DNA from 2 places in the Oceanobacillus kimchii X50 genome. Region 2 is predicted to be linked to the other one. Evidence: predicted binding sites of a transcription regulator. Region 2 holds the regulator's gene; the other holds the start of a gene.

Region 1 (16,366 bases), 880 kb from region 2:
CTTCTGGCCCCAAATCAATGATATGATCAGCACTTTTAATAACATCTAAATTATGTTCTATGATAAGTACTGAGTCACCATTATCTGCTATTCGTTGTAAGACAGTGAGCAATCTACGAATATCATCTACATGTAGTCCAGTTGTTGGTTCATCTAAAATATAAAAGGACTTACCACTAGAACGTTTGTGCAATTCACTTGCTAATTTAACACGTTGCGCTTCTCCCCCTGAAAGGGTAGTTGCTGGTTGACCAAGTTTTACATATCCTAAACCAACATCATATATCGTTTGTAACTTACGTTTAATCTTTGGAATTGCCGTAAAGAATTCCAATGCTTCTTCAATTCGTAAATCGAGAACTTCAGAGATATTTTTTCCTTTGTACTTAACTTCTAAGGTTTCACGGTTATAGCGAGCCCCACCACAAACTTCACAAGGAACATAAACGTCCGGCAAGAAGTGCATCTCAATTTTTAAAATACCGTCACCTCGACAAGCTTCACATCTTCCGCCTTTCACATTGAAACTGAATCTACCTTTTTTATATCCTCTTACTTTTGCTTCGTTGGTTTGTGCAAAAACATCACGAATATCATCAAACACTCCAGTATAGGTAGCAGGATTAGAACGAGGTGTACGTCCAATTGGTGATTGATCAATATCAATCACTTTATCTATATGTTCAATTCCTTTTATTTTCTTATGCTTACCCGGTTTTACTTTCCCTTTATATAATGACTTTGCTAAAGATTTATAGACAATTTCATTGACCAACGTACTCTTCCCTGATCCAGAGACCCCAGTCACTACTGTCATTAATCCAATCGGAATTTTTGCTGATACATTTTTTAGATTATTCTCAGAAGCTCCCATTACTTCTATCTTGCGTTTATCTGCTTTTCTTCGTTTTGTAGGTAATGGAATATATTCTTTTCCAGATAAATATTTACCAGTTAGAGACTGTTCATTATTCATCACGTTTTTGGGTGTATCACTTGCTACAATTTCTCCACCATGCTCACCTGCTCCAGGTCCTATATCTACTAGCCAGTCTGCTGCAAGCATAGTATCTTCATCATGCTCGACTACAATTAATGTATTATCTAAATCTCTCATTCGTTTTAATGTATCAATTAATCGGTCATTATCACGTTGATGCAAACCAATCGACGGTTCATCAAGCACATAGAGCACACCCGTTAATGCAGAGCCAATTTGTGTTGCTAATCGAATACGTTGTGCTTCACCACCAGATAAAGTTCCCGCCGTTCTTGATAATGTTAAATAATCAAGTCCTACGTTATTAAGAAATTCCAAACGATTATCAATTTCCTTCAAAATTAATCTAGCTATCTGTTGTTCTTTTTCAGTAAGATTGAGTTGTTGGAAAAGTTGTATTGATTCTGCTATAGAAAAGTCGGTTACATTACTGATATGTTTTCCATTAATTAATACTGCTAAGGCTTCCTTCTTCAAGCGGTGTCCTTTACAAGTAGGACAGTTTTTTTGAGCCATATACTTTTCTAATGTCTCTCGTATAAAATCAGAACTCGTTTCTCTATAACGTCTTGCTACATTCTTTAAAACACCTTCGAATGGTGATTCTGATCTCCTTATACTTCCAAAATCATTTTCATATTCAAATTTTATCTTTTCTTTGCCACTTCCTTGTAAAATGATATCCATTTGTTGCTGTGGAATTTCCTTTACTGGGATATCCATATCAATACCAAAATGATTACAAACACTTTTTAATAATTGTGGGTAATATTGAGAACTAATTGGTTCCCACGGTGCAATTGCATTTTCATTTAATGTTTTATCCCAATCTGGAATGACAAGGTCGATATCAACTTCTAATTTTGTACCTAAGCCATCACAACTTGGACAAGCACCAAATGGGCTATTAAAAGAAAACAGTCTTGGCTCTAGTTCGCCAATGGAAAAACCACAAATGGGGCATGCGTGATTCTCACTGAAGGTCAATTCTTCCTCACCAATGACATCGACTATAATATTACCTTCTCCAAGCTTTAATGCAGTTTCAATAGAATCACTTAATCTCGAAGCCACACCGTCTTTTACTACAATACGATCAATTACTACTTCAATCGAATGCTTCTTATTTTTTTCCAATTGAATATCATCTGTTACTTCTCTCATTTCATTATTTACACGAATTCGTACATAACCTTCTTGTTTTAAGTTTTTTAAGATTTTTACATGCTCACCTTTTCTTCCTGATACAACTGGCGCAAGAATTTGAAGTTTTGTACGATCCGGATACTCTAATATCCGATCAACCATTTGTTGGACAGTCTGTGAACTGATTTCAATACCATGATTGGGACATGTCGGCCTACCAATTCTTGCATATAACAGACGTAAATAATCATAAATTTCTGTAACTGTCCCAACCGTTGATCTTGGATTTTTACTTGTTGTTTTTTGATCAATAGATATTGCTGGAGATAGTCCTTCAATAACATCTACATCCGGTTTATCCATTTGTCCTAAAAATTGACGTGCATAGGAAGATAAGGATTCTACATATCTACGTTGACCTTCTGCATATATGGTATCAAATGCAAGAGAAGACTTACCTGAACCCGATAACCCTGTTAATACCACTAATTTATTTTTAGGAATATTGATATCGATATCCTTTAAATTATGTGTTCGTGCTCCTTGAATTTTTATAGACTTACTTGGCATTCCTAAATCATCCTTCCACTTTTAGTTCCAAAATGACATCTCGTAATTCTGCTGCTTTCTCGAAGTCAAGATCTTTTGCTGCTTGCTTCATCTCTTTCTCCATTTGTTCAATTACTTTTTCTTTCTCTTTTTTCGTCATTTTGTTAATCTGTTTCGTTTTCGGTTCATATGATTCTGTTTCTTCTGCTGCGGTCGTTGCTTTAATAACATCTCGAACATCTTTTCGAATCGTTTTAGGAGTAATGCCATGTTGTTCATTATATTCTGTTTGTATTGCTCGACGTCGATTTGTCTCATCAATTGCTTTTTTCATTGAGTCCGTTATTTTGTCAGCATACATAATTACTTTTCCATTTTCATTACGTGCAGCACGACCCATGGTTTGAATCAGAGATCGTTCTGAACGTAAAAATCCTTCTTTATCAGCATCTAAGATGGTAACAAGAGAAACTTCAGGTATATCTAGTCCTTCTCTTAACAAATTAATACCTACTAAAACATCAAATTTCCCGACTCGTAAATCACGTATTACTTCTATACGTTCTAATGTTTTAATCTCGGAGTGCAAGTAAGCAACTTTCATACCTATTTCTTTTAAATAATCGGTTAAATCCTCCGACATTTTCTTTGTTAATGTCGTGATTAATACACGTTCATTTTTTTCCATTCGGATCCGTATTTCCTCTATAAGATCATCAATTTGTCCTTCAATTGGACGCACCTCAACTACTGGATCTAATAATCCTGTAGGTCGAATAATTTGTTCTGTCATTTCAGGAGTATGTTCAAGTTCATATGGTCCAGGAGTCGCAGACACATAAACCAACTGTTTTGTTTTATCTTCAAACTCTTGAAATCGAAGTGGGCGATTATCCATCGCAGACGGTAATCGAAAACCATGATCTACAAGCACTTGTTTACGCGCTTGATCCCCATTGAACATTCCACGAATCTGTGGAAGAGTTACGTGCGATTCATCAATAATTACTAAGAAATCCTCTGGAAAGAAATCCAATAATGTATATGGAATCGCTCCAGGTCCACGGAGTGTTAGGTGACGTGAATAATTCTCAATTCCTGAACAGAACCCCATTTCTCGCATCATTTCTAAATCATAATTGGTTCGTTGCTCTAATCGTTGTGCTTCTAATAATTTTCCTTTATCACGCATTTCTTTTAGTTGTTCTTCGAGTTCTTTTTCTATATTTTGAATAGCGATTTTCATTTTTTCTTCTCTCGTAACAAAGTGAGAAGCTGGAAAAATAGCTACATGTTCTCGATCACCGATTATTTCACCGGTTAGCGCATCAACTTCACGTATACGATCAATTTCATCACCAAAGAATTCTACACGAATACAATACTCTTCATGAGAAGCTGGAATGATCTCGACTGAATCACCGCGAACTCGAAATGTACCCCGTTGGAAATTAATATCATTTCTAGCATATTGAACTTCTACTAAATCACGAAGTAATTGGTCACGATCTTTCTCCATTCCCATCCTTAATGACAACACTTGACTTTTATATTCTTCTGGATTACCTAAACCGTAAATACAAGACACACTTGCTACAATTAATACATCTTCTCTTTCAAATAATGCAGAAGTTGCAGAATGTCGTAATTTATCAATTTCATCATTGATACTCGCATCTTTTTCAATAAATGTATCTGTAGACGGTACATATGCCTCTGGCTGATAATAATCATAGTAGCTAACAAAGTATTCTACAGCATTATTTGGAAAAAACTCTTTAAACTCACTGTACAACTGTCCAGCTAATGTTTTGTTATGCGCAATTACTAGTGTCGGACGGTTTATCTCTTTTACAACATTGGACATGGTAAATGTCTTCCCAGTACCTGTAGCACCAAGCAATGTTTGATGACGTTGACCAGCCAGTACTTTTTCCGTTATCTCTTTTATAGCATTTGGTTGATCACCAGCTGGGTCATAAGCAGATACTAATTCAAATTTCTCCTTCACAACAATGCCTCCGTTCTTTTCGAGCTAATATCTATTATATCTCTTTATAAAAAAACGAACAAGTATTCGTTTTTTTATATTATCTTATCTTTTATTCTACCCATTTAAGCATAATGGAAATCATATCATACCAATTGAGTTGTATGAATTCTTAAGCTTGAACAAGGAAGTGTATTGTTATATAAAATTAAAACGAACAATACTTCAGATATATTTACATATACCTTCCAATTATTGTTCGTCATACTAGTCATATTTTTATTGCTCTACTTTCCTCAGTTAGCCAGTTTGCTTTTGTTTCTGTTTAAAAGGTTCCTTAGGAAATAATAACCCTAAAGCATGATGCTCTCCTTCATATAGAGATCCTTGAACAAGTCTAATTTCTTTATGATAATCAATAATTTCTAGTTTAATAAATGCACCATTACCTTGAAGTGCTTCATAAAAACTCTGACTATTTGTTACCTTTCGGCCGTTTACCCGATAGATAGATTCACCAGGAGATATTTCAAGTCTATTTGCTGGACTGTTAGGTAAAACCCCCACCACACGTAGTCCTTGATCATGTGGCTGATAATAAGGACGACGAAGTCTATCTCCCTCTCTATAGCGATAATTTAAATATTCTTTACCTATAATAGCTAAAATGACTGAAGTCAGTGATAAATAAGGCACAAATATACCTGCTACAGCAACCATTAATATAACAATAGCTAACATATAATTAGCTTTTGAAACTTTCTTTATCGCATCCAAATGATAATGACCTTTTGCAGTATAATCAAATCCAATTATAAAGGGAACAAAAGCTAGTCCTAGTGATGTTTCACCAATAGATAAATAAGGCCACCAGGGTGCAAAAGAAGTAATAAGTCCTTCTGGAACTAATACAAGTAGCGGAATCAAAGCTAATCTTTTTACTTGATGTTGGCCTACCCATATTCCCCTGTCACTAAGGGAAATCCGCGGAAATGTTGATTGTTTTTGAATTCGTTGGATTATGATCGATTCTACAATTAGTAGCAAAGCACCTATTACTGCTAATGATTTAAAACTTAACCCATAATCAAAATTATAATTAACCTGACTTTGCATTTCTAATAGAGGTGGAATAACTAATAACAGTAAAAATGTCAATCCAATAATATAACTGGGTGACAATAGTGTGAATTTTGTACTAATACTAAGTATAATTGTAACTATTGCTAATAATACTAATACCTCATAAGAAAATACCATACCTGTGCCAACTGCAATTACTGATAGAACTAATCCTGTGATTAAAGAAACAACGAACGTTCCCTTCCACTCGATAAATTTCTGGTATACTTTTATTCCAAAGTCCTGTCTCTCCCTTTTTATGCGGAAATAACTAGCTACTGTCAAAATAAACATAAACCAATACAATGTCGGATTTAGAAAAAATCTGCCGACTGCTTTCGCTCCTTCTAACAACCAAGACTCAACCATTCTGTCACCTACTTTACTATGCCTAATCAAAATGTCTATATAAAAATATTCGATTCTTCTATCGTTTTTCCTGCTTTTTTGTAAAAGAAATAGGAAAAGAGATTGGGACAAGTATTTACTCAAAAGATAAATCCGAATGAATCGCTTTTAATTACCCGCTTCAGAAATATACTCGTGTTCTCGTAGGAGACTAATGGGCGCCTTGGATTGCTCATGCATCAGGGACTACCCTTTGACCTTCTTCCCAAAGAACTATCGAAATATGTCTTACGCTCATTCTACTAATCATCCGTCTCTAGATAAATACTTTTTATTATGTCCCAACCTCTTTATCCTAAGAATTTATCAGAGTGAGTAGTCGTATGTTTACTTCACTCAAAGACTTAAATCTTTTACTGATGAAAATCTCTGTTTATTGATACAATTCTTCTAATGATGTATCCAGTTGTTGATCATCTTCACCGTTTCTTATTTTTTCAACGAGTTGTGATTCAATTAAGCCTCCTGTTTCGGTATCTACTTCCCCAGTAGCTTCTAAATCATTATCTGCTTGAAAATCTTTCACTGCTTTCTCTGTCTGGTCATCAAAATATCCATCGGTGCGTCCAGTATCATAACCTAATCCAGAAAGCATTACTTGCATATTAGCAATTTCCTCACTAGTCTCATCCATAGAAAATGGTTCTTCTACTTGAATTGGAATAGAATAGTAATATTCTGGTTGTTTTTCTTCAATAGTAGGCTCTACTCCTTCTTCATTTATCCATTCACCTTTAGGTGAAAGCCATTTTAACGTTGTTAACTTAATAGAACTTCCATCTCCCATTGGCACGGCTTGTTGAACTGTACCTTTACCATAGCTTGTTTCACCAACAATATCATATCCAAGATCCTTCATTGCAACCGCAAGAATCTCAGAAGCTGACGCACTTCCTTCATCAATCAGAACACTAATTGGATAATCTTTTTTCGCTTCTAATTCAGAATAAACTTCCTCAACTTGTCCTTCTCCATCCTCAATTTGTAGAATCGGGAGATCTTTTGGCACTAAATGTTTAAGAATATCTTCTGCTACATTTAAAAGTCCACCTGGATTACCACGAACATCAATAACTAATCCTTCTACTTCTTGATTCTCTAATTCATTTAATTGTTGATCAAATTCTTCTCCCGTTTTCTCAGAGAAATTAGTGATCTCGATTATTCCAGTTAATTTTCCATCTACTTCTTTTGTTTCACTATATACCGTTTCAACTGGAATCGTATCTCGAACGATTGTTACTTCAAATGGTTCAGTTACACCTGCCCTTTGTATCTCTAATACAACTTCTGAACCCTTTTCACCTCTAATTTGCGCTACAGCTTCATTTAAGTTTAACCCATCTAAACTTTCACCATCTACCGTTAATACTTGATCATTTGGTCGCAGACCAGCCCCTTCTGCTGGGGAACCTTTCATCGGTGATACAATAGTAACATTTCCGTTCACCATACTTACTTCTGCTCCAATTCCTTCAAATGAAGATTCGATTTGTTCATTAAATTGTTGCATCATCTCAACATCTAAGTAAGATGTATGCTGATCGTCTAGGGTTGCTAACATCCCTTCAATAGCACCTTCGACTAATTGTTTATCTTCTACATCCTCTAAGTAATTTTCTTTAATAATATCGTATGCTTGAGAAACTTTGTTTAAATCCCCCGTCAATTCAGACTGTTCATTACTTTCATCTTCATTCGATGATGAATTTTCAACAGTCGATTGTAGTGTTTGTTGATTATTATCTTGTGCTAATTGAATTCCTGCATATGCACCAATGAATCCTAATAATAATGCACCTACAAATATAAGCACTATTTGTTTTTTATTAAGCTTCATGTCTCCACCTCTTAGTTATTAGTACAAGCCATTGCTTGCTTCTATATTTAATAATTATTCAGATATGAAAATACTTCAATAAGAAAAGGATACCATGTTAAGAATTGAATGACTATGGATTTGTTCATAAAAATTCTAATGTATTCTTAATGCTAAATTTAAAATTATGTCCCAACTTCTTTTTTAAGATTAATTCTATAATCAAGAGACCGAATTATAATCCGTTATTTGCGAATTATAATTCGGTCTCTTATTTGCATATTTTAATATACTACTAATTAATATAATTAAATGGATCTACTGGATTTTTATAGCCACCTGGATGAATTTCAAAATGAAGATGTACACCAGTTGAGTTACCAGTATTCCCCATTACTCCAATCTTGTCACCTTGTGATACAGTTTGTCCTGTTGAAACTGACATACTGTTTAAATGTGCATAAAGTGTAGTAAAGGTTTGGCCATTCACATGATGTGTAATCATTACTGTATTACCATAACCACTTAATACGCCAGCTTGATATACAACTCCATCAGCAGAAGCCATAATATTACGGTCTCCAGCATTAGAAGCTCCAAAATCTGTACCAGTATGCGGTCTTAATTCATTAAAGATTGGATGCATCCGGTTTGGGTTAAATCCAGAGGTAACCGGTCCGGTAGTTGGACGGATAAAATCTCCGCTAGGAACAGAACTGCTTCCTCCTGCTGATGCTGTTGAATTACTACCTTGATTCGATGTATTTTGTTTTTCTTTCTCTTTTTTCTGCATGTTAGCTTTTTTTTCTTGAGCTAATTTAATAGCTTGTTCTTTAGCAGCAGCTTCATCAGAAATTAGTTGTTGTTCCTCTTCAGCTGAAAGCTTAATCTCTTCTAGCTCTTCGTGTTCATCAACTAGCTCTGCCATTAGTGTTTCTTTTTCAGCAATTTGATTATTTAATTGATCTTTTAACGCTAGTAATTCATCGTGCTGTCCTTCAAGAGATTTCTTCTTATCTTCAACCGCCAGCTTTTTCTCTTCTATCTCACCTTTACTAGCTACAACTTCTTTTTTATTTTCTTCTAGAGCTTGTTTATCTCTTTCTTGTTCTTCCATTATTTCTTTATCTTGATCCATAATAGTATTTACTGCAGTACTTCGAGAAATAAAGTCTCCAAAACTAGATGCACCAAAAATCACTTCTAAATATTTAATATCTCCACCATTTTGTTGAATAGAAAGTAGGCGATTCTTTAATAACTCGTCCCGCTTCTCAATCCGTTCTTTTAAGAGTTTAATTTCTTCCTCTAGTTCTTTAATTCGTTCTTTTAATTCTTCAACTTTTTCTGTAAGACTATTAATCTCATCATTTGTTTCATCAATTTCTGTTTGTTTCGTTTCAATTTGTTTTTGCGTGTCCTCTAATTCAGAGTCAATGTTATTGATTTCAGACTCTACTGAGTTTTGCTCTTGTTTATTTTCTTCCATTTTACTCTCGGTATCTTTCTTAGAGTCCTCAATATTCTTTCGTTCTTTCTCTAAATTCGATTTTTCTTTTTCAAGATCTTCAATTTGTTTTTGAACATCATCTGCAGATTCAGCAGAAACTTTTAAATTAGGTCCAAACACCGTTAATGTTAATAAAGTAATAACTAGAATGGAAGTTATCTTCTTCAATCATATTTCCCCCTCTGCATGGATTCCTTAACCTTTTATTATACTTTTAAGAACTTACGAACACTCATTACGCTACCCCATACACCAATTACCGCACCAATTAGTAGTACCATTCCAGCTAGTTGCCAAGCAAATGGATTAAATGGTAGTAACTCAACAAATGGAATTGTTATAGCGTCATTAAAATTACTATATATATAATAGTAACCACTTAATATGACCGTGATTGGTATTACTGAACCAAGTATCCCAAGTAAAGCTCCCTCAATAAAGAAAGGCCAACGAATAAAGCTATTCTTAGCACCTACTAGTTTTTGAATACCGATTTCGGTACTACGTGCAATAATCGTGATTTTAATAGTATTTGAGATTAGGAAGATTGCAGTAAATACAAGAGCTATAATCAACCCTAATCCAATTGTTCTAGCATAATTATTAAACTCGAATAATTTTTGTATTACATCTTGTCCATAAAGAACATCATCTACATAGTTTAAAGATTTAATTTGAGAAGCAATTTGTTCTGTTTGTTCGGGATTTGTTGGATCAACATAGTATGTATGATGCAGTGGGTTATCTTGTTCAAACATCCCCCAAGCTTGGCCTTCTTCTCCCATACTATCCATCAACTTCGTTAGTTCATCATCTCTTGAGGAAAATTGAACTTTTTCAATACCTTCTATTTGTTCTAATTCTTCCCCTAACTCAACTATCTGTTCTTCATCCGCAGTACGGTCTATAATAGTACTAATTTGAACATCTTTTTCGATGTTGGTTGCCATTTGATTTAAATTTAACACTAGTGCTAAAAATACAGCTACAAGTATTAGCGTTGTGGTAACAGCTGCTACTGATGCAAAAGTCATCCAGCCATTTCTGAATATATTTTTTATTCCTTCACGAATATGTCTCATTAAAGTTCTAAACTTCATAGCCGTAATCACCTCGTTGCTCGTCTCTCGCAATGACACCATCCTCAAACGCAATAACTCGTTTTTTCTTCCTGTCTACGATATCTTTACTATGCGTCGCCATGATGATAGTAGTGCCTCTATCATTTATTTCTTCAAAGAGTTCCATAATTCCCCATGAAGTTTCGGGATCTAAATTACCTGTAGGTTCATCGGCAATAACAATTCTAGGTTTATTCACAATTGCTCTCGCTATAGAAACACGTTGTTGTTCTCCACCAGAGAGTTCTGACGGTATCATTCTAGCTTTATTCTTTAAACCTACCATTTCTAGAACATCCATAACCTGCTTTCGAATCACTTTAGGCGATTCTTCAATTACCTCCAATGCAAAAGCAACATTCTCATACGCAGTCAATTTTGGTAGTAATTTAAAATCTTGGAAAATTACTCCAATATCTCTTCGCAAAAAAGGAACATGCTTTTCTTTCAAATCACTTAAATCTTTTTCACCTATTATAATTTTCCCTTTGGAGGGTTTCTCTTCTCGATACATTAACTTAATAAATGTTGACTTACCTGCCCCACTGGGACCAACTATGTATACAAATTCACCTTGATCGATATTTATATTAATACCATTTAACGCAGTTACACCATTTTTGTATGTTTTATATATATCTTGCATTAATATCATTGGAATACTCACCTTTATCGTTTTTGTTAAGCAAAAGCTAGTTCATTTGTAACTAATAACTAGCAGAATACTAATTAATTATAACATTTATCTACAAAATTTTTAGGACAATAATATTACATTTTCATTTCAATTCGACATATTATGTAACAATTATACAAAAAAACAGACCACTTTCCCGATAATGATCGGTTGAATGATCTGAAATACCTATTACTTATATTTATAGTTATTGTTTATTGTTCAGAAAGCCAGTTTGTTAATTCTTCTAAGTTCTGACCTTCGACATTCATAGGCGGCATACTTCCCTTACCTTCTGTAACGATTTTAGCTATCTCATCTTGAGAATATTTCGAACCAACATCAACTAGAGCTGGGCCTCCTCTACCCGACAAATCATTTGCATGACAAGACGCACAATTATTCCGGTAGACTTCTTCACCAGGATCTAGATTCTCAGTAGCAGTATCATTATCTGCACTACCACATGCTCCTAAAGCAATTACAACTCCTAATAGCATTGTAACTAGCCACTTCTTCATATAACTCCCTCTTTTCAACAATTATGTATAGTTTCATTATAGCCTTTTTGTAATATAAAAAAACTAGTTAATTCTTATTAGAACACCTATACATATTGTTATATAAAGGTTTTATGGAATTTATGGCAAATTTATGAAAAAGATTGGATAACTTAAAGCGCGTGTGTATAAAAAATTTTTAAGAGAATGAATAGGTTTTGAAAACCGGCTTCAGAAATACTCTCCGCTTGCCCTAAGGCGGCTGGTGAGCCTTCGTATGTTCCGCATTCGGGGTCTCACCTATTCCTTGCTTCCACAGAAGTCCCCGTATATTTCTTACGCTTATTTTAGAGCATCCGGCCTTCGACAAAAACTTTTTTCTCAATTGTTTTCCTAAAAACCTCCGTTTAACTTTAATCCATTTGCGAACGTAGATAAGCATCAATGAAAGGAGTTATATCTCCATCCATAACAGCTTGTGTATTACCAGTCTCTGTATCTGTTCGATGGTCTTTAACCATAGAATACGGGTGGAATACATACGATCTAATTTGACTTCCCCAGCCAATCTCTTTTTGTTCTCCACGTATATCGTCTAATTCTTGTCTTTGCTTTTCTACTTCTAATTGATATAGTTTTGATTTTAACATTTTCATTGCTGCTTCTCTGTTTTTTATTTGAGAACGTTCATTTTGACACGTAACAATGATGTTTGTTGGTAAGTGGGTAATTCGAACAGCAGAATCAGTAGTATTGACATGCTGCCCACCAGCACCACTTGCACGATACGTATCCACTTTAATATCCTCTGTTCTAATATCTACATCGACATCGTCTGACATTTCTGGAGTAATGTCACATGAAACAAATGAAGTATGTCTTCTACCAGAAGAATCAAATGGTGAGATACGTACGAGACGGTGTACTCCTTTTTCAGCTTTTAAATATCCATATGCATTATGGCCTTTAATTAGTAGCGTTACACTCTTTAGACCAGCTTCATCGCCTGGTAAATAATCTAAAGTCTCCACCTTAAAACTACGTTCTTCCGCCCAGCGCTGATACATTCTAAGTAACATACTAGCCCAATCCTGAGATTCTGTACCTCCTGCACCTGGGTGCAATTCCAGAATAGCATTATTCGCGTCATATGGTTCACTTAATAATAGCTGTAACTCAAATTGATTTATATCTTTTATAAACTGTTGAAGTTCAGCATGTAGATCTTCAAATAGTTCTTGGTCGTTCTCTTCTTTTACTAACTCATAAGATACTTCAAGATTTTCGAGATTTTCTTCAATTTCTTCAAATCCATTTACATATTCTTTTAGACCATTTGTCTCTTGTATCACACTTTGGGCTTTATTTTGGTCATCCCAGAAAGAAGGATCTGCCATTTCTGCCTCTAATTCAGCAATCCTGGCCTTTTTCACATCTAGGTCAAAGAGACCCCCTAAAATCTTCAACGCGTGAAGCTATTTTATTCAACTCTTGTCTTATCTCTGTTAATTCCACTTATATCTCTCCTTAAACATTATAATCATAGAATAGCCTCCTAGTGCATTTTTGATTACACCGGAGGCTTTACAGTTATATTTTAGGTCATCTTTATTGACCGTGGCAATTTTTATACTTTTTACCACTACCACAAGGGCAAGGATCGTTTCTTTTTACCGTGTTGGATTTTACAATCGGTTTTTTCGATTTTTTCTTACCACTATCTTCTCCACCAGAAACTGCTTGTGTATTTTTCACAACTTCTTGCCTTTGTAAGTTTTCACGAATCTGTGCCTTCATAATGTACTTAGCAACTTCATCTTCAATGTTTGCTACCATTTCTTCAAACATCGAGAAACCTTCCATCTGATACTCACGTAAAGGATCATTTTGTCCATAAGCTCGTAAATGAATACCTTGTCTTAGTTGATCCATTTGATCAATATGGTCCATCCACTTGGAATCTACAGTACGTAACAGAATAACTTTTTCAAATTCACGGAATTGTTCTGGTGTTAATTCCTCCTCTTTAGCATCATATCTCTCTTTTACCTTTGTCATAAGGAGTTCTGTAATTTCACTTGCTTCTTTATCTTTTAGATTATCCACATGAATGGTATCTGGATCAAATAAGTTACCATTGGAATATTCAACAATCGCTTCTAGATTCCAATTTTCTTCATCATTGTCTTGTGTATGCGTATCTACCACACGTTCAATCGATGATTGAATCATATTTTCAATGATCTCTCTTAGGTCGCTATCAGCATCAATAACTTCAAATCGTTGTTTATAAATAATCTCACGTTGTTCACGTAATACGTCATCATACGAAAGAATCGTTTTACGAGCATCGAAGTTATTTCCTTCTACTCGTTTTTGAGCTGATTCCACCGCTCTTGAAACCATTTTACTTTCGATTGGTTGAGAGTCATCCATTCCCAGACGTTCCATCATTGATTTTAAATTATCTGAGCCAAATCGACGCATTAATTCATCTTCCATGGAAAGGAAAAATTGAGATATACCTGGGTCACCTTGTCGACCGGAACGTCCACGAAGCTGATTATCGATTCGTCGAGATTCATGTCGTTCTGTACCGATAACGGCTAAACCTCCCAAATCTTTAACACCTTCACCTAGTTTAATATCTGTACCACGTCCAGCCATGTTGGTAGCAATCGTTACTGCCCCTCTTTGACCAGCATGTTCAATGATATCTGCTTCTCTAAAGTGGTTTTTCGCATTAAGCACCTCATGCTTTACTCCTGCACGTTTTAACATCTTAGAGATTAACTCAGAGGTTTCTACTGCAACAGTACCTACTAGTACTGGTTGTCCATTTTCATAGCGTTCTTTAATATTTTCCACAACAGCCCGGAACTTACCTTCCATAGACTTATAAATCAAATCTGCTTTATCGTCACGAGCAATAGGTACATTAGTAGGAATTGCGATAACATCCATATTATAGATATTCCTAAACTCTTCTTCTTCTGTTTTAGCAGTACCAGTCATACCTGATAATTTATTGTACATACGGAAGTAGTTTTGGAAAGTAATTGATGCTAATGTCATACTTTCATTTTGAATTTGCAATCCTTCTTTTGCTTCTATTGCTTGATGTAGTCCATCACTATAACGACGACCTTTCATTTTTCTTCCTGTGAACTGGTCAATAATTACCACTTCACCTTCTTCAACCATATAATCAGTATCACGATGCATCGAGACATGTGCTTTCATCGCTTGATTTATATGATGTGTCAAAGAAACATGATCTAGATCAAATAAATTCTCAATTGAAAAGTATTTTTCAGCCTTATTTATACCTTCCTCTGTTAGCTGAACTCCTTTTGTTTTCTCGTCATAGGTATAATCATTTTCTTTATTTAATGTTCTTACAAATCCATCTGCCTGCTGATAGAGTGCTGCTGATTTTTTCGCGGAACCAGAAATAATCAATGGTGTACGAGCCTCATCAATGAGAATAGAATCCACCTCATCAATAATTGCATAGTTTAAAGGTCTCTGCACCATTTGCTCTTTATATAAGACCATATTATCACGCAAATAATCAAAGCCAAATTCATTATTTGTTCCGTAAGTGATATCTGCTTGATAAGCTTCTCGTTTGTCATCTTTTGAAAGGCCATTATGATTTAACCCTACTGTTATACCAAGAAAATCAAATAATTTCCCATTCTCTTTCGCATCACGTTCTGCTAAATAATCATTAACAGTGATAATGTGAACACCCTCATCTGTTAATGCATTCAAGTATGCAGGCATCGTGGAAGCAAGTGTTTTACCTTCCCCTGTTTTCATTTCAGAAATATTTCCCTCATGAAGGGCAATTGCACCTACCAACTGTGTACGGAAAGGGCGCATTCCAAGCACACGCTTAGAAGCTTCTCTAACTACTGCATAAGCTTCCGCTAATAAGTCATTCAGAGATTCCCCGTTTTTATAACGAATTTTAAACTCCTCTGTTTTATTTTTAAAATCTATATCCTCGAGCTTTTCCATCTCAGGTTCTAGCTGTTCAATTAAATCTACTTGTTTTTCTAATCGTTTTAATTCTTTTTGGTTACCATCACCAAATATTTTGGTTAAAATGCCTGCCATATCTAACGCTCCTCAATAATTTCAATCATTGAATTTTCTATATGATACCATTATTATCATAACACTTTATAAACTGATGTGACAACTAAGCAAGTAGTTAAATAGTACGTAAATGATATTATGCATAAAAAAATAGAGCGATAGGATTCTATCAACTCTATAAAAGAGGAAAGTATTGCGAGGTAGTTGAAAAGGGGAACCAATTTTAAGTAGGAAGTTTCTCTTTTTCATGAGGGGAGATTTCGGAAACTTTTTTGTTTGTAGTGGCAATGATTCGAAGTAATTGAATAACTTTTTCTTCTTGTTTATCTAGTCGTTGAGCTAATTCATGAAGTAATTGGCGTTCATTTTCACTCAACTTCTCACCCCCTTTCAACGTTTAGCTCATTTATATCATGTA
Region 2 (16,366 bases):
ATCTTGTACTTTCTTAATGGATTGTTCCATTCGTTGATCCATTGATTGTTCAATTTTCTCCATTATTAAACGATCTGCTAATATTTGTTTTCTATTTTCTGCTACCAATTCTTCAAAATTCAGTTTCTTTTTTAAAGACATGGCAATACCTCCTTTTTGTGAAGTATTACCAATTATTTAAACAATTATAATCATGTTATCAATTTAAACCTTCAACCATTTCTTGCATAAATTCATAATCCATTGGTCCGATCTTTCTTGGTTGTTGAACTGTACCATCCGTTCCAATAAAATATGTAGACGGTGCAGCATATATCGTATATGCATCTGCCACCTCTGAATTCTTATCTAATGGAACAGTAAAAGTAAAATCATACTCATCAATAAATTCTTGAACATCCTGTTGTTTTTTTTCATATTCTGTCATATTAATCGTTACTATTTCGATTTCGTCTTTATAATCATCATAAAACTGTTGCATCTCTGGCATTTCTTCTTTGCACGGTGGGCACCATGTATACCAAAAATTAAGGATTACCTTTTTGCCCTGATAATCCGACAAACGAAATGATTCCCCGTCTAATGTTTCTAGCTCAAAATCAGGAGCTTTATCCCCTGGTTCAAGTCCAACACTTTCTACAGGTGCAATAGTGCCACCCTGCATATTATCATCACCTGTTACATGATAATCGGGTTCTGAATGGTTTCCCTCGTAATTACTTTGAATGATATTGCTAAGTAATATTCCTATTAATACTAATAGAAGCATGAATCCAAAAATCTTCTTAAACATGTTTGCCAACTCCATCTTATTTTCCAGTTAATTCTATCCTAAGTTGGTAATTACGCTTTGTAAAGTAAATACATAGCAGTTAAAAAAATAGACATATTTTATCAACAATACAGTGAAAGAAAAAACAGGTTCATAATAAAAAAGAGCCCCCGCAATTCTATGCAAGGACTCCTTTTTAGTTATTCATTCAATTATACTTGAACTTTATCACGTAATACCATTCTCAAGATACCACCATGACGATAGTAGTCAATTTCTACATCACTATCAAAACGTGCAACTGCATTAAATTTCGTTACTTTACCTTCTTCATCTGTAGCAGTTACTTCTACAAGTTCTCCTGGTTTAACTGATTCATAAATTGTCACATCAAATGATTCTTTTCCAGTCAGACCTAATTTCTTCGCACTATCCCCTTTTTCAAATTGCAATGGTAATACACCCATCATTACTAAATTTGAACGGTGAATACGCTCAAAACTCTCAGCTATAACCGTTTTGATACCTAATAGATTTGTACCTTTTGCAGCCCAGTCACGTGATGACCCCATACCGTAGTCTTTACCACCAATAACTACTAGACCTGTACCATCTGCTTGATACTTCATAGCAGCATCATAGATTGGCATAATCTCTCCAGTTGGCCAGTAAGTAGTATAACCACCTTCTGTCCCAGGAGCTAAAAGGTTACGGATTCGGATATTTGCAAATGTACCTCTCATCATAATCTCATGGTTACCACGTCGAGAACCATAAGAGTTAAAGTTTCTTGGAGATACACCTTTATCTTGCAAGAACTTACCTGCAGGCATATCTTTTGCAATCGCACCAGCAGGTGAAATATGGTCAGTTGTTACAGAATCCCCAAATAATCCAATCGCACGTAAATTGTTTAAAGCTTCCACTTTACCGGCTTCTGCAGATAACCCTTCAAAGAACGGAGGATTTTGAATATACGTAGAATCATCATCCCATTCGAATAATGGTTCATCAGTCGTATCAATTTCATTCCACTTATCATTAGAAGTGAATACATCTTCATATTCTTTACGGAATATTTCCGGCGTAACTACTTTTTCAACCTCTTCTTTAATTTCAGTTAATGTTGGCCAGATATCATTCATGTAAACATCGTTACCGTCTTTGTCTTTTGCAAGAGGTTCTTTAGATAGGTCGATATCTACTGTACCTGCTAGAGCATAAGCAACCACTAATGGTGGAGATGCTAAATAGTTTGCTTTTACAAGTGGGTGAATACGACCTTCAAAGTTACGGTTACCAGAAAGTACAGAAGAAGCAATTAAATCACTATCCATAATAGCTTGCTCTATTTCTTCACGTAATGGACCAGAATTACCTATACAAGTCGTACAACCGTAACCTACTAAGTTAAATCCTAGTTGGTCTAGATAGCTTTGTAATCCGGCATCTTCAAGATAACGAGTAACAACCTTGGAACCAGGAGCTAACGAAGTTTTTACGTATTCTGGCACATGAAGTCCTTTTTCTACAGCTTTTTTCGCCACTAAGCCCGCACCTAACATTACATAAGGGTTAGATGTATTTGTACAAGAAGTGATTGCAGCAATAGCAAGCGCACCTGTTTTCATCACAGATTCTTTACCATTTGGATGATTTACAGTAACTTCTTTATCAAACTCAGATTTGTCCATGCCAAAGCCTTGATTACCCTCTGGAGCAGTAATCGCTTTATTAAATTCTTTTTTCATATCAGATAATGCAATCAAATCTTGTGGACGTTTTGGTCCGGATAGATTTGGCTCAAGATCAGAAAGGTCAATTTCAATGACTTGTGTATACTCTGGATCTTTTTGATCTGCATCATACCATAAATCATTTTCTTTACAATACTTTTCAACAAGTGCGATTAGCTCATCGTCACGACCAGTAAGCTTCAAGTAATCTAATGACTCCTGGTCAATTGGGAAGAAACCACAAGTTGCACCGTATTCTGGAGCCATGTTAGAAATGGTTGCACGATCTGCAAGTGGCATATCTTTTAATCCTGGTCCAAAGTATTCCACAAATTTACCAACTACATTTTGCTCACGTAATACTTGAGTTACTTTTAAAGCAAGGTCTGTAGCAGTTGTTCCGTTAGGGAACGTACCAGTAAATTTAACACCAATAACCTCTGGTGCTGGGAAGTAAGAAGGCTGTCCTAGCATTCCAGCTTCAGCTTCGATACCACCTACACCCCAACCAAGAATACCAAGACCATTAATCATTGTCGTATGCGAATCGGTACCAACTAAAGTATCTGGAAATGCATCATACGTGCCATCTTCGGTTTCTAAAGCATGCACAACGTTCGCGATGTACTCTAAATTAACTTGGTGGACAATACCAGTTGCAGGTGGAACTGCGCGGTAATTATTAAATGCTTTTTGTGCCCAGTTAAGGAATTCATAACGCTCTGCATTCCGCTCAAATTCAAGATCCATATTTGCTTTTAATGCATTTTGAGTTCCATATTGGTCTACTTGTACGGAGTGATCAATAACTAGATCTACTGGAACTTCTGGATTGATTTTGTTTGGTTCGCCACCTAGATCTACCATTGCTTTACGTAAGGAAGCAAGGTCTACCACTGCAGGAACACCTGTAAAATCTTGCAATATTACACGTGAAGGTTTAAAAGGAACATCTGCCCCACTTGCCTTTTTTGTTCCCCAGTTCGCTAGGGACTCCACGTGTTCGTCCTTAATTTGATGCCCATCATGTTGACGAAGTAAGGATTCTAAAAGAACTCGAACAGAAAATGGTAAACGATCTAATTTGCCCTTACCAGCTTCTTCTAAGTTTCTTAAACGGTAGTAGTTATACTTTTTACCGTTTAATTCGAACTGCTTCCTTGCGTTAAACGCATTGTTGTCAGTCATATATGTTACCCCTTTCATTTGCTCAGCCTCATTAAAATTAAGTTAATGAGGTATTACTTTTTTTAATCAAACACATATTTTAAATTAGTCGACCTTACATACTTATAATATAGGAATCTAAACAATAAAACAATTATAAATCCTTGAAAACTATATTCGAATTAGTTATGTAACCCTATAACATAAGCTTATATTAGTACTATAAGGAAAGTTATAATTTATCAGAATACAAGTTTAAATGTACTACCCTTCCCTTTATTATTGTACACCTCAAAATTTGCGTTATGCGCTTCTAAGATTTGTTTCGTAATTAATAATCCTAAGCCTGTACCAGTTTGTTTTGTAGTAAAAAAAGGTTCCCCTAGCTTATGTAGTATCTCCTCTGGAATACCAATTCCTTCATCAATAACCGATACAATAACATTATCTCCTACTTCCTCACTAGTTAATATTATTTCCCCACCTGTTTCCATCGCTTCGAGTGCATTCTTCACTAAATTAATCAACACTTGTTTGATTTGTGAACGGTCACATTCGATTGCTTGATTACAAGAACCTACCTTCATAATACTTATATTTTTTTGTTTTGCCTGAGGACTTAATAACATAATAACGTCATTGATCATGTCACTTATAATTTCTTCCGAACGATTATCTGTTAGTGGTTTTGAAATAAATAATAACTCAGAAGTTATCGATTCTATCTTTTCTATCTCTTCTATCATAATATTAAAGTATTCTTCTTTATGGTTAACTCCAGCTTGAAGTAATTGTAGAAAACCTTTTAATGATGTGAGTGGATTTCTAATTTCATGTGCTATGCCGGCAGCTAATTGACCTGCAACATTCATTTTTTCTGAACGAACCATCATATCTTCTAATTCCTTCTTTACGGTAAGATCTTTCAAATAAACTAATACATAAGTTTGATTATCAACATTTCTATAATATTCGAATTCGCAAGTGAGTGGAACATAATCTCCATCGTTATTAAGAACATTTAGATTGAAATCTCTCATAGTCTTCTTTGTTAACTCAGCTTTTCTTCTAGCGAATTCTACATCCTTTCCAGAAACCATTTCATCCCAATGTAATCCCACTAGTTTTGATGGAGAAAAACCTAAAATCCGTTCGATAGATTCTGTAATATATAATATTTCACCAACTGAATCTAATAAAACAAATATTCCATCACTCTTCTTATCTATCCAATTTATAATTTCGTCAGGCAAGTCTGTTGCATGCTGTATATTTTTAAGACTTTCAGGAGTTTTCGAGTTCCGTTCTGTTACATAGTTATCTTTTTTATTTTTCATAACTGTGCTCCTTCCAGAATTACCTTTTACATAATATGTATGATTATGACGATTGATATATGACACTTGTTATTAAGATTAATTGACATTATAATGAAATCAAAGACAATTTTATCCAATGATTATGTTTATGTTACTACAAAAACATTAAAAAATAAATTAATTATTATAATATTAAACAATATTCATAAGTTTTTTTAATTTAAGAACAGGATGCGTTATTATGATGTCTATTATATTAGTTATATGGGGATTTTTGCTGATTAGCCTTATGGCTATAGGTGGTTACTTTATGTTTCGTAAGTTTTTGAAACGTCTTCCAAAAGAAGATGGAAAGTCCATTATGGACTGGGAAGAACACTATTTAGAAGAGACTAGACATAAATGGAAAGATGAAGAAAAAGAATTCTTGGAAGAACTTGTTTCACCCGTACCCGAACTATTTCGAGATGTGGCAAGACAAAGAATTGCCAGTAAAATCGGTGAGCTATCTATTAATAAACAAGAAAATATCATTCAACGTTCAACCATAATCGAAGGATATATTATTGCTACACCAAAACGCGATCATAAATTTTTAAGAAAAAAATTAAAGGAGAAGAGTATTGATACAACTCCATATGAACCACTTTTCCAACAGTCAAAAGATAATTATGACTTCGATTGGAGAGAAAAATATCAAAAATAAAAAACAATGTGCCACTATCTTAAGCACATTGTTTTTTATTAAGCTGCAAATATTGATAGAGCATTGCAAGCCTCCAAGTTCCTATCATTCCAAGTGCTAATAAGAAGAACATTCCTGTTGTTTCTCCTACAGAAATCGTGCTTCCTATAATAATCTTAATAGTAATTCGAATCACTAATAACCCTATTAAAATAAAAGGAAAAACTTTAGACGGTTTCACATAAATATCGTTACCGATTATTTCAAGACGTGAGGTTTTAATTAAAAATATAGAAAATATCATTCCTACAACAAGTGCTTCTAACACCTGCAACCATGAAATATGAAATATTGGTAGAACAAACATTAACGCTCCTGTACTCATAAAAATTGGAGGTAAAATAATCTTCTTTATTGTCGCAGGTTTTTTTGACGCACGCATTCTTACGAAAACCATCGTAATTGCCATGAGAGCAAATACGACGGTACTTGCTATTGCCCAATACATGGTATCACTCTTCCCTAAGCTGAACTAAAATGTTTACTATGGTTATTCTACAATCTATTATACATGATATAGTATGATTAGAAACCCGAAAATCCAAATAATGAAGCTAAATAAGAGGTTAGCTTCGTCATCCAATCAAAGAATAATGCTATCCCCATAAAAATCATCACCCAGCCACCTATTTTTACTAATAACTGACTATGTTTTTTAAACCAAGTTAATTTTCCAATGAAAAAAGCGAGTACAAAGAAAGGAATAGAAAAACCTAATATGTAACTTATCATCATAACCATACCAATATCAGGTTGTGTAGCTGCTAGTGATAAGACTATTGCTAATATTGGTCCAGTACATGGTGTCCACCCTAAAGAAAAAGCCATCCCAATTAAAACAGAACCTATATAACCTGCCGGACGATTTTTAAATTGAATTTTTCGATCCTTCATTAAAAACTCAAAATTTAAGATACCAACAATTACAAGTCCAAAGAAAATAATAAGTATTGCTCCAACTTGTCTAATTGTTGACTGATAGGTCATTAAAAATTCAGAAATAAAAGTTGTTGTAAACCCAATCATAATAAAAATACTAGAAAATCCGATTAGAAAGCAAAGCGTGTGTAATATTGCTTTTTTATCCATTCGTTTATTGTCATCTGTAATTTCATTCATACTCATACCAGTAATGTATGAAAGAAACACTGGATAAAGCGGTAACACACAAGGCGATATAAATGATAGAAATCCCGCACTAAAGGCAAGAAAAATATTAATTTCTGACATAAGCTAACTGCCCCCTAACAAGTCATATTCTATTCTAACAGATGTATTACTAATTAAAAGAAGATAATATGACAATATATATACATTTTATTCATTTTTAAGTAAGAACATGCGATTCATTTTTCTAAAACAAAATAAAAAACCACTTATTATAAAGTGGCTTTCTGCGAGTCTAGATCACATAATACCAAATGAACTCTATGTAATCATTCACTTACATAGTAAGTGAATTTATTCTTTACCAGATTGGTTATTCATGGCACGCATCATTTGATTAATTTTCTTTTGTGATGGCTTTTGACCCATTTGCATCATTAACGTACGAAGCATTTGCTCATTAATAGGTGGATTCTTTTTAAGATAGCTCATCATATATTTTCTAGCAATAAAAAATCCTAGAGCAACACCTGCAACCAATGCTGCGATTGCAATTAATACTACCCATATAGTACTCATGTTACTGAATTTCCTCCTTCGTGTTGTCTCTAATACAGTATATTAGATTACAGTTAAGAATACAACGGTTTCGCAAAAAATACTATTTACTATAATATCCTAACTAAACTATTTCATAATACCTAATTAATGATATCTACTATCACTTTATATTGTTACTTTCAAATTTAAATCGATTTATTATTTTAGTTAATGAACTAGACAATTGTATGAGATCCATTCCTATACTAAGAGTACTACTCGTCTGCTCATTTTGTAATTTATTATTTGTAAGCATTTCTTCCGTACTTGCCAAAGTTTGTTGCGATAAAGCCACAAGCTGTTCTGAAGATTCTTTTTGTACAGGTAAGTAAGACTCTAAAGAATGAAGTTCACGTTGAATATCTACAATAGTTGTTATCGTATCAGTAATATCCGACATTAAATAATTCAATTCATTTTTGGATCCCGTAGCAATATTTAAATTATCTTTTGAATTCATTAGCATTTGCTTACATTCATCGGATGCATTCGTCGTTAACTCTTCCATATGAGCTATTGAATTAGTGATCTTATTAGCCGCTTCAGATGATTGTTCAGCTAATTTACCAATCTCATTGGCTACTACTGCAAAACCTCTACCTCTATCACCTGCATGTGCTGCCTCAATAGAAGCATTTAATGATAATAATTTTGTTTGTTCTGAAACTTTTTGGATTAACTGTACTAGTTCAGAAATATACAATGATTGATGAAATACCGCTTCTACAGTCTTTGTTAATTCATTTACATCTTTTTCATAGTCTTCAAAAGTAGATATTAACTTCTTTATACTTTTGTCTCCTTTATTTGCAGTACTATTCATTTTCTTAGAAGTATGAAGGATATTATTCATATTATTAAACAGCTCTTCAATTTTATCTTTCATCTCCACCGTAGTTTTCAAGTTATTTTCCGAACTGCTTGCTGTTTGTTTTGCTCCCTTGTTTACAATTGAAATGGAATTCGTTAGTTCTTTACTCGATTGTAATGTAAGTGTAGATGAACTTTTCAGCTGGTTTCCAGTTGCTTGTAATGAGGTCATACTTCTTTTCAATTCTTGAAGCATCTGCTGAATATATTTCATCATAATATCATAACTGCTATGTAAGGACTTAATTTCAGGAATCGTTGTATTAGGTGAAGAAATTATGAAATTCCCCTTTTTTACTTCCTTCATCGTTTCCTGTAAATCAATTAATGGAGTCGTTAATGATTTGATAAACTTTATTAATAAAATCAGAGAGATAAGAACACTGGCAATAATTATTAATACTAATATATTTCCCATATTTGTAATTGGAGCCATAAAAGAAGCATTACGAACTAACACAACATAACTTCCACTCACTTCCTCCATTGTTTGAAAAGAAATGGTAAATACTTCTCCATCAATATTTCTAGTAATCTGCCCATTTCCATTCTCTTCTATTTCAGTCACAAGTGAAGTAGGTATGGATGGTAGTTCACCTTCACTAACTGGAAAAGCAGTAACATCTCCATTACGAATATACAGATATTCTGAATCAATCCCATCTGACTCCAGCCTTTCCCTCTGCGTTCGTATATTTGAATTCAGTTGTTGCATAAAGTAATCGGGGTCACTTATGTATGTAAAGTGTAAATTTTCAGCAATATAACCCATTAGTTCCGTTTCACTTATCAATCGTTCTTCTATTGTATTTAAGGTAATATTTTTTGCTTGATAATAAGAGATAATTCCAACCATGGATACAGAAAGCACAGTTAAAATGATAAATAATATAAGTAATCGCAACCTAAATGAAGTCTTTTCTAAAATTCTTTTTAAATATGATAACATGCAGCTCATCTCTCTCCTTTTAATAGTTCTATAGTCCTGATACTTACGTATTGTACCAATATATTATTAATTTAATGTTAAAATTTGGTATATAAAACTATATAACTAAAATTGATGAGCATTTTGGAGTTACAGATGTTTCTTAATATCTATAATTGCTTGTAAATGCATTCCTTCGTGAAAAATCGTACGAATTAATACTTGTTCAATTGTATACATCTCCATTTCAATAGGAGGGTACTCTTTTGAGAGCTGGTGTCTATAACAATTTTCAATTTCTATAGGTTGTTGCTTTAGCAAATATTTTAATTCCTCAAAACTTGGGGTTTCAGAAGTAAAGTTATCGGGTGAAGTTCCAAATCCAAACCACTTCATTAAATTTTTTGTAATACTTGAATACTCTTTCGTTAATGTCTCTATCCACAAAAATTGGTCTAAATAGATATGTCCTAAATTCCAACGAATATTGTTTTTAAAATATTTGGGTATGATTTCTGATTCATACTCCGATACATCTTCAACAACTGATAGAACATCATTACGATACGTTTTTACTTGATTAAACAATACTTCATGCTCATTTTTCATAAGGATAACCTTCCTTCTCGTTATTAATAATAGATATTATTCTACATAATTTAGATTATCCCTTCTTTACCAGTACTAAAAAACGGAATTACAATCTAAATTTACTTAGATTGTAATTCCGTTCTTCAATTTTCACTAAATCAATTAAAAATATGAATACAATACCTGTTGTAGCTCATTTTTATTATCATGAGTCATTGGAGAAATCCATCCAAAATGCTTATTATCTTGTCCCTGTACAAAAAAGAATGGATGAATGTCTTCTAGTACAGGAAATAAAATCGATACAGCAGCTTCGAGATTGGAACAACGTAACGATAATCCCCCATTTTCTACATAAAGAAATAACACTTCTTGATCCCGTTTTATTTGAATTCGATTGCCTATTCGCTTCACATAAAGGTTCGGTGATGAAAACTGTTTTAAATGCATAGCAAATTTATACAAGTGAAACCTCTGAGTTATAAATGAAAACTGTTTACTCAAATAATTTCTTTCGGGGTCGTTCTCATATTCATTAAAAAATCGATGCAATAAATCACTCTTATGAAAATAGCTTTTTGCCACTGGTTCTTTAATCCAATAAATAGAGTATGCATTCATACCGTATTCCCCCTTCTATTAACTATTATAGAAAGGTAGACATTCAAATGTTGTCAAATTAGTTCGCAAATAACTTCTTCTTTTGTCGAATTCAACTAAAATCATAAAAAGAAAGACGAAACCTTAACGGAATCGTCTTTCTTCTAAACAGAAATATTATTTTAACAAGTCTTCCACATGTTTTACAACATTATCTACTGTAAATCCATATTCTTCAATAACTTTTTCACCTTTTGCAGAAGCACCAAAGCGATTAATACCGATTACTTTTCCATCAAGACCTACATAACGTTCCCATCCAAATGAAGTTGCCATTTCAATTCCTACTCTAGCTTTCACTTCTTTTGGTAGTACTTCATTCTTGTATGCATCTTCTTGAGCTTCAAAACGATCCCATGAAGGCATGCTAACGACTTGAACATCGATACCTTTTTCTTTTAATGTTTCTTGCGCACGTACTGCCAATTGAACTTCTGAACCAGTAGCTAGTAATAATGCATCTGGAGTTTCTTTCCCAGATTTACTAATTACATAAGCCCCTTTTTTCACACCTTCGTACGCATTTTCCTTCGTACCTTCTAGTGTTGGAAGATTTTGACGAGTAAGAACAAGCGCTGTTGGCTGATGTTCAGATTCAAGAGCTAATCTCCACGCAGCTTGTACTTCATTAGCATCCGCCGGACGAATAAGTGATAAGTTTGGAACTGCTCTTAATGATGCTAACTGTTCAATTGGTTCGTGAGTCGGACCATCTTCACCAACTGCAATTGAATCATGAGTAAATACAAAATTTACAGGCATATTCATAATTGCTGCTAGTCGAATAGCAGGGCGAAGATAATCACTAAATACGAAGAACGTTCCAGCAAACACTTGTAAACCGCCATGCAAGGCCATACCATTTAACGCCGCTCCCATAGCATGTTCACGTACACCAAACCATACATTACGACCAGAATAATCTTCTTTTGTAAAGTCGCCTTCTTCATTTATTGTTGTTTTGTTTGAACCAGCTAAATCTGCACTTCCGCCAAAGAAGTTAGGTATTGCTTTAGCTACTGCATTTAGTACTTCACCAGAAGATGCACGAGTTGCAATACTGCTACCAGGCTCATATACCGGAAGTTCCTCTTCCCATCCTTCTGGAAGTTGACCATTAATTGCTAGATCAAATTGTTCTCCTAATTCAGGATAAGATTCTTTATATTCTTCAACAAGCTTGTTCCAAGCAGCTTCCTTCTTCTCTCCATCGTTTACGATTTTTTCTTGGAAATCAGCATATACTTCATCTGGTACATGGAATGATTCATGATTCCACTTATAAAATTCTTTTGTTAATATTATTTCATCTTCTCCTAATGGAGCACCGTGTGAAGCAGCAGAAGCTGATTTATTTGGAGAACCGTATCCTATAATAGTCTTCACTTCAATAAGTGTTGGTTGTTTCGTATTACTTTGCGCTTGTTTAATCGCTTCACGAATTGCGTTTACATCGTTTCCATCTTCCACTCGTAATACTTGCCAACCATAAGCTTCAAAACGTTTTTCTGTTTCCTCAGAGAAAGAACGGTCTAAATCTCCATCTAGCGATATATCATTAGAATCATAAAGTGCGATTAATTTACCTAATCCTAAGTGACCTGCTAAAGAAGCTGCTTCATGAGAAATCCCTTCCATTAAATCGCCGTCACTCACAAGGGCATACGTGTAATGATCTACTACAGAATATCTGTCTTTATTAAACGTTGCACCTAAATGCGCTTCTGCCATAGCCATACCTACAGACATCGCAATACCTTGTCCTAATGGTCCTGTAGTTGCTTCTACACCATCGGTATGATGTACTTCCGGATGTCCTGGAGTTTTTGAATCCCACTGACGAAATTCTTTTAGATCTTTAATAGATACATCATACCCGGAAAGATGCAATAAGCTGTATAATAGCATTGATCCGTGTCCCGCAGATAATACAAAGCGATCACGGTTAAACCATTTTGAGTTTTTTGGATGATGATTCATAAAATCTGTCCATAATGTGTACGCCATTGGTGCCGCACCCATTGGTAATCCTGGGTGTCCTGAGTTTGCATTCTCAATAGCATCAATGGATAACGTACGAATCGTATTTATTGATAATTGTTCTACATTGCCTGACATTTTGTCTACCCCTTTCAAAATAAAGCCTTTACTTCTTCATTCTATATTGAATTTATCATGACAACAAGCATGACCAATAGAATTTAATGTTTTTTGTTTCGGTCTTGGTAATCACGAAGCTTCTGGGGAGTAACGTCATTACCTTTTGGATCAATAACTGTCATTGTACTTAATTGGTTCTTAAAAGAGCTACGTACATTCTTTAAATACTCTTCACGAAGCTTCTTTTGTTCTGCTTTTTCTTCTGTTGTTAATCCTTCTTCTTTAGATTTTTTAGACAGAAAATTAATTCTCTCTAATTTATCTTTAGATAACATGGTGTCAACCTCCCCACTATTAAAAATGACAAAAAGACAGGATTTCATATCCTGCCTCTTATCGTACTCTACCTCGAATCCAGATTCAAGTATTTTGATATTCTTGATATCTACGGTGTACAGTAGCTTTTGAAACGTTATAATCTAAACCATTGAGCACCTTTGTAATTTCATTAAATGTTAACCCATTCTGCCGCAATCGAACAATTTCTTCAATGGGCACTTCCGTTCGATCTCTACCAGGAGACTGATTAATTTGTTTTAAATTTTTTTCAGGTCGATATCCTTCACGTACTGCTCTTCGCATTCCTCTTCTTATTTTCATATTTTGAATTTTCCTCTGATATTCTTCTACAATTCCAACAATTTGTAATACCATCGAATCGGCTTCATTCAGTACCAATTCACCTTCATGAGCTACAGTATATATAGGGATATTTAGCTTAGCTAATTGATGAAAAAGTGCAATTTTTGTATTCCCTCTACCTAAACGAGTTTCATCTTGAATACATAAACAATCCGCTTCTTTACTTGAAAAATATTCGAGAAGTTGAAAGAGTCCTTCTCGTTCGATATCGTACCCGCTTGCCTGCTCTTCAATACAATCAATAACCGTAAAGTTTAGCTTGTTTGCTAATGATTGCAATTCCTCCCGTTGGCGTATAAGGGAAGACTCTTGTGTATGTTTATCCGTGCTGACTCGACAATATACTACTGCTTTCAATCCTAACTTCCTCCTGTTTAATTAACCGCTCGTTACCATAGAGAAATATAAAAAAGCGAGCGCTAAAGCAAATGCTATCACATAGAATGCATCGGTTCTAGTAATTTTCTTCAGCATAATTAAAAGCTCCTTTCATCCGTTTATCGAACAATTGTTCCTATTTGATTCAAAGTATATACCGAACATATGATCTTGTCAACAAAAATTAGAACGAGTGTTTGCTTATTTAATAGTAAAATGATAAACTATCATTAATAAAAACCTATGCTAGAGGTGAACGTTTGATGACGAAACTATCAAAAAGACAACAAATGATTTTTGACTTTATTAAAAGCGAAGTAAAGTTAAAAGGATATCCACCATCAGTTCGAGAAATTGCTGTAGCAGTTGGACTCGCTTCCAGCTCAACTGTTCACGGGCATTTAGAAAGGTTAGAAAACAAAGGATACATACGAAGAGATCCTACTAAGCCAAGAGCAATTGAAATTATTGATCCAGAAATGGAACAACAGCTTCCAAAAGACGAAGCACGTTATGCACCTGTAATTGGTAAAGTTACTGCAGGGATACCAATTACAGCGGTTGAAAATATCGAAGAATTTGTTCCAATTCCAAGTTCGAGTGCCGGTCCAGACGATAATGTATTTGTACTTATAATTGATGGTGAAAGTATGATTGAGGCAGGCATTTTAGATGGAGACATGGTAATTGTTAAACAACAAAACACAGCATTAAATGGAGAGATTGTTGTAGCAATGACTGAGGAAAATGAAGCAACAGTAAAACGATTTTTTAAAGAAGAAAAACGTATACGACTACAACCAGAAAACGCTACAATGGAACCTTTATTTTATGAGAATGTAACAGTTCTTGGAAAAGTGATAGGTCTATATCGAAATATTTTCTAATAAAAAGAGTTTGGCTTTCTATAGCTAAACTCTTTTTATATCGATAGAATTTATCCGTCTGCATAGTTTGTACATAAATCTAGAATTACACTAATATTATAATATTAAGAAATGAAAGGAGAGAAATGAAATGTCAGATAAATTCTATCAACGACGAAGTTTTTATATTCCAACTGCCCTTATAGCAATGGTTCTAGGGATATATTATCTAACTAAGTATGTAGATTTTTTAACATTACCTTTCTTATGTATAATCTTAATCATCGTTACTACGTTAGAAGTAATCGAAACTAAAAAAATTAAGTCAAAAGAAAATATTCTAAAATTAGGATCTGCCGGATTATTAATCGCTTTGGCTACATGGTACCAAATCACCGTATTCATTCTATGAATTTATTAAATAACTAATAATATAAGTAAGTTAGATTACTGTAATAACTATATAAAAACTATTTTTAATTACCGCAAGTTATTAATATCTCCCTCTAAAAATCAGAAACAATGGTAATAAAACACATTTAGCTCAGTAATTCTATTTTATAATTCCCATACTAAACGTCTAGTAAACTGGACTACCGGTATCAACATTCAAATTATTTTCAAAGAGATATTTTAATCTTATACAACTTCTCCTTATACTTAAAATTTATTGTGTAACAATGTGTTTAGTATAGAATATTCGACTTTTTATCTGCATATACTTAATTGTTTATTATATGGAAGGAGGAATAAGCATTGTTTTATCATTTTAAAGAATTGCAATTCGAGGCAAAACCAAGTAGGCCTGATCCCGTATTTGCTAGAAAATTACAAGAGGTACTTGGTGGACAGTATGGAGAAATTAGTGTAATGATGCAATATTTATTCCAGGGATTTAACAGTAGAGCAGAGCCTAAATATCGTGATTTGTTATTTGATATTGGAACAGAAGAAATTGGTCATGTAGAAATGTTAGCTACAATGATAGCTAGGTTATTAAACGATGCACCATTTGAGACGCAGCAGAATGCTTATGACACAGATCCTGCTCTAGCAGCTATATTAGGGGGTTCTAACCCACAACATGCGATTGTTAGTGGACTTGGAGCAATGCCAGCAGATAGCAATGGAAATCGATGGACTGCAAATTTCATCATTTCCAGCGGGAATTTATTAGCGGACTTTCGTGCTAACCTTACTGCGGAGTCACAAGGAAGATTACAAGTCACTCGCTTATATAATATGACCGATGATCCAGGTGTAAGAGATATGTTATCTTTTCTTATTGCAAGAGATACATATCATCAAAATCAGTGGTTTGCTGCGATAAGAGAGCTCGAAGAACGTGAGAATGATATCGTGGTTCCTTCAACTTTCCCTAGATCAAAAGAATTTCAAGAAGTATCATATACACTATTTAATTTCTCAGAAGGCGAAGAAAGTAAAAAAGGTAGGTGGGCACATGGCCCAAGTTTTGATGGAAGAGGAGAATATAAATATGTAAGTGAACCCGTTTTTTGGGGAAGTGCACCTAAATTACCACCAGCTCCTCCACTATATTACAATACACCCCCATCTAAAATGTAGAAAACCCCTACTTAAAATAAATTACATGTAATTAATAAACATCAAAGTTAATATTCACCAAACTTTGATGTTTATTAATACAATTTAGACTTACAAAAATAATTTCTCCCAAGTAACTTTTCCTGCTTTCCCATCAATGAGGATACTTTCCTTTTGTTGAAAAGATTTCACTGCATTATTTGTATTAGTACCAAAAATACCATCTAATCCTTTTGGATTCTCTCCCTTAATATAAAGC

The links. The regulator LexA, encoded in region 2, represses DNA repair genes until DNA is damaged. The targets are predictions, from matches to a motif close to CGAACATATGTTCG.
Region 1: uvrB (excinuclease ABC subunit UvrB) is a predicted target of LexA. The motif match lies at 4,762-4,775, and genes of this name have one in related genera.

Annotation. Positions count from the first base shown of each region.
Region 1 covers NZ_CM001792.1:2,571,303-2,587,668, forward strand. Annotated here, with positions in the region: gene uvrA (excinuclease ABC subunit UvrA) at 1-2,716, opposite strand, end outside; gene uvrB (excinuclease ABC subunit UvrB) at 2,724-4,706, opposite strand; gene C794_RS13515 (PDZ domain-containing protein) at 4,986-6,176, opposite strand; gene C794_RS13520 (S41 family peptidase) at 6,589-8,055, opposite strand; gene C794_RS13525 (murein hydrolase activator EnvC family protein) at 8,330-9,712, opposite strand; gene ftsX (permease-like cell division protein FtsX) at 9,751-10,644, opposite strand; gene ftsE (cell division ATP-binding protein FtsE) at 10,634-11,320, opposite strand; gene C794_RS13540 (c-type cytochrome) at 11,557-11,862, opposite strand; one part of gene prfB (peptide chain release factor 2) at 12,255-13,283, opposite strand; one part of gene prfB (peptide chain release factor 2) at 13,285-13,356, opposite strand; gene secA (preprotein translocase subunit SecA) at 13,450-15,966, opposite strand; gene C794_RS20865 (hypothetical protein) at 16,172-16,324, opposite strand.
Region 2 covers NZ_CM001792.1:1,686,437-1,702,802, reverse strand. Annotated here, with positions in the region: gene C794_RS20425 (FbpB family small basic protein) at 1-141, opposite strand, end outside; gene C794_RS08960 (peroxiredoxin family protein) at 200-793, opposite strand; gene acnA (aconitate hydratase AcnA) at 985-3,696, opposite strand; gene C794_RS08950 (ATP-binding protein) at 3,918-5,012, opposite strand; gene C794_RS08945 (DUF2621 family protein) at 5,239-5,700, shown strand; gene C794_RS08940 (CcdC family protein) at 5,720-6,187, opposite strand; gene C794_RS08935 (cytochrome c biogenesis CcdA family protein) at 6,265-6,969, opposite strand; gene C794_RS08930 (YneF family protein) at 7,201-7,425, opposite strand; gene C794_RS08925 (methyl-accepting chemotaxis protein) at 7,568-9,265, opposite strand; gene C794_RS08920 (DinB family protein) at 9,395-9,853, opposite strand; gene sirA (sporulation inhibitor of replication protein SirA) at 9,998-10,456, opposite strand; gene tkt (transketolase) at 10,613-12,613, opposite strand; gene C794_RS08905 (DUF896 domain-containing protein) at 12,697-12,930, opposite strand; gene C794_RS08900 (YneB family resolvase-like protein) at 13,016-13,654, opposite strand; gene lexA (transcriptional repressor LexA) at 13,939-14,562, shown strand; gene C794_RS08885 (hypothetical protein) at 14,693-14,953, shown strand; gene C794_RS08880 (manganese catalase) at 15,298-16,128, shown strand; gene C794_RS21240 (peptidoglycan DD-metalloendopeptidase family protein) at 16,219-16,366, opposite strand, start outside.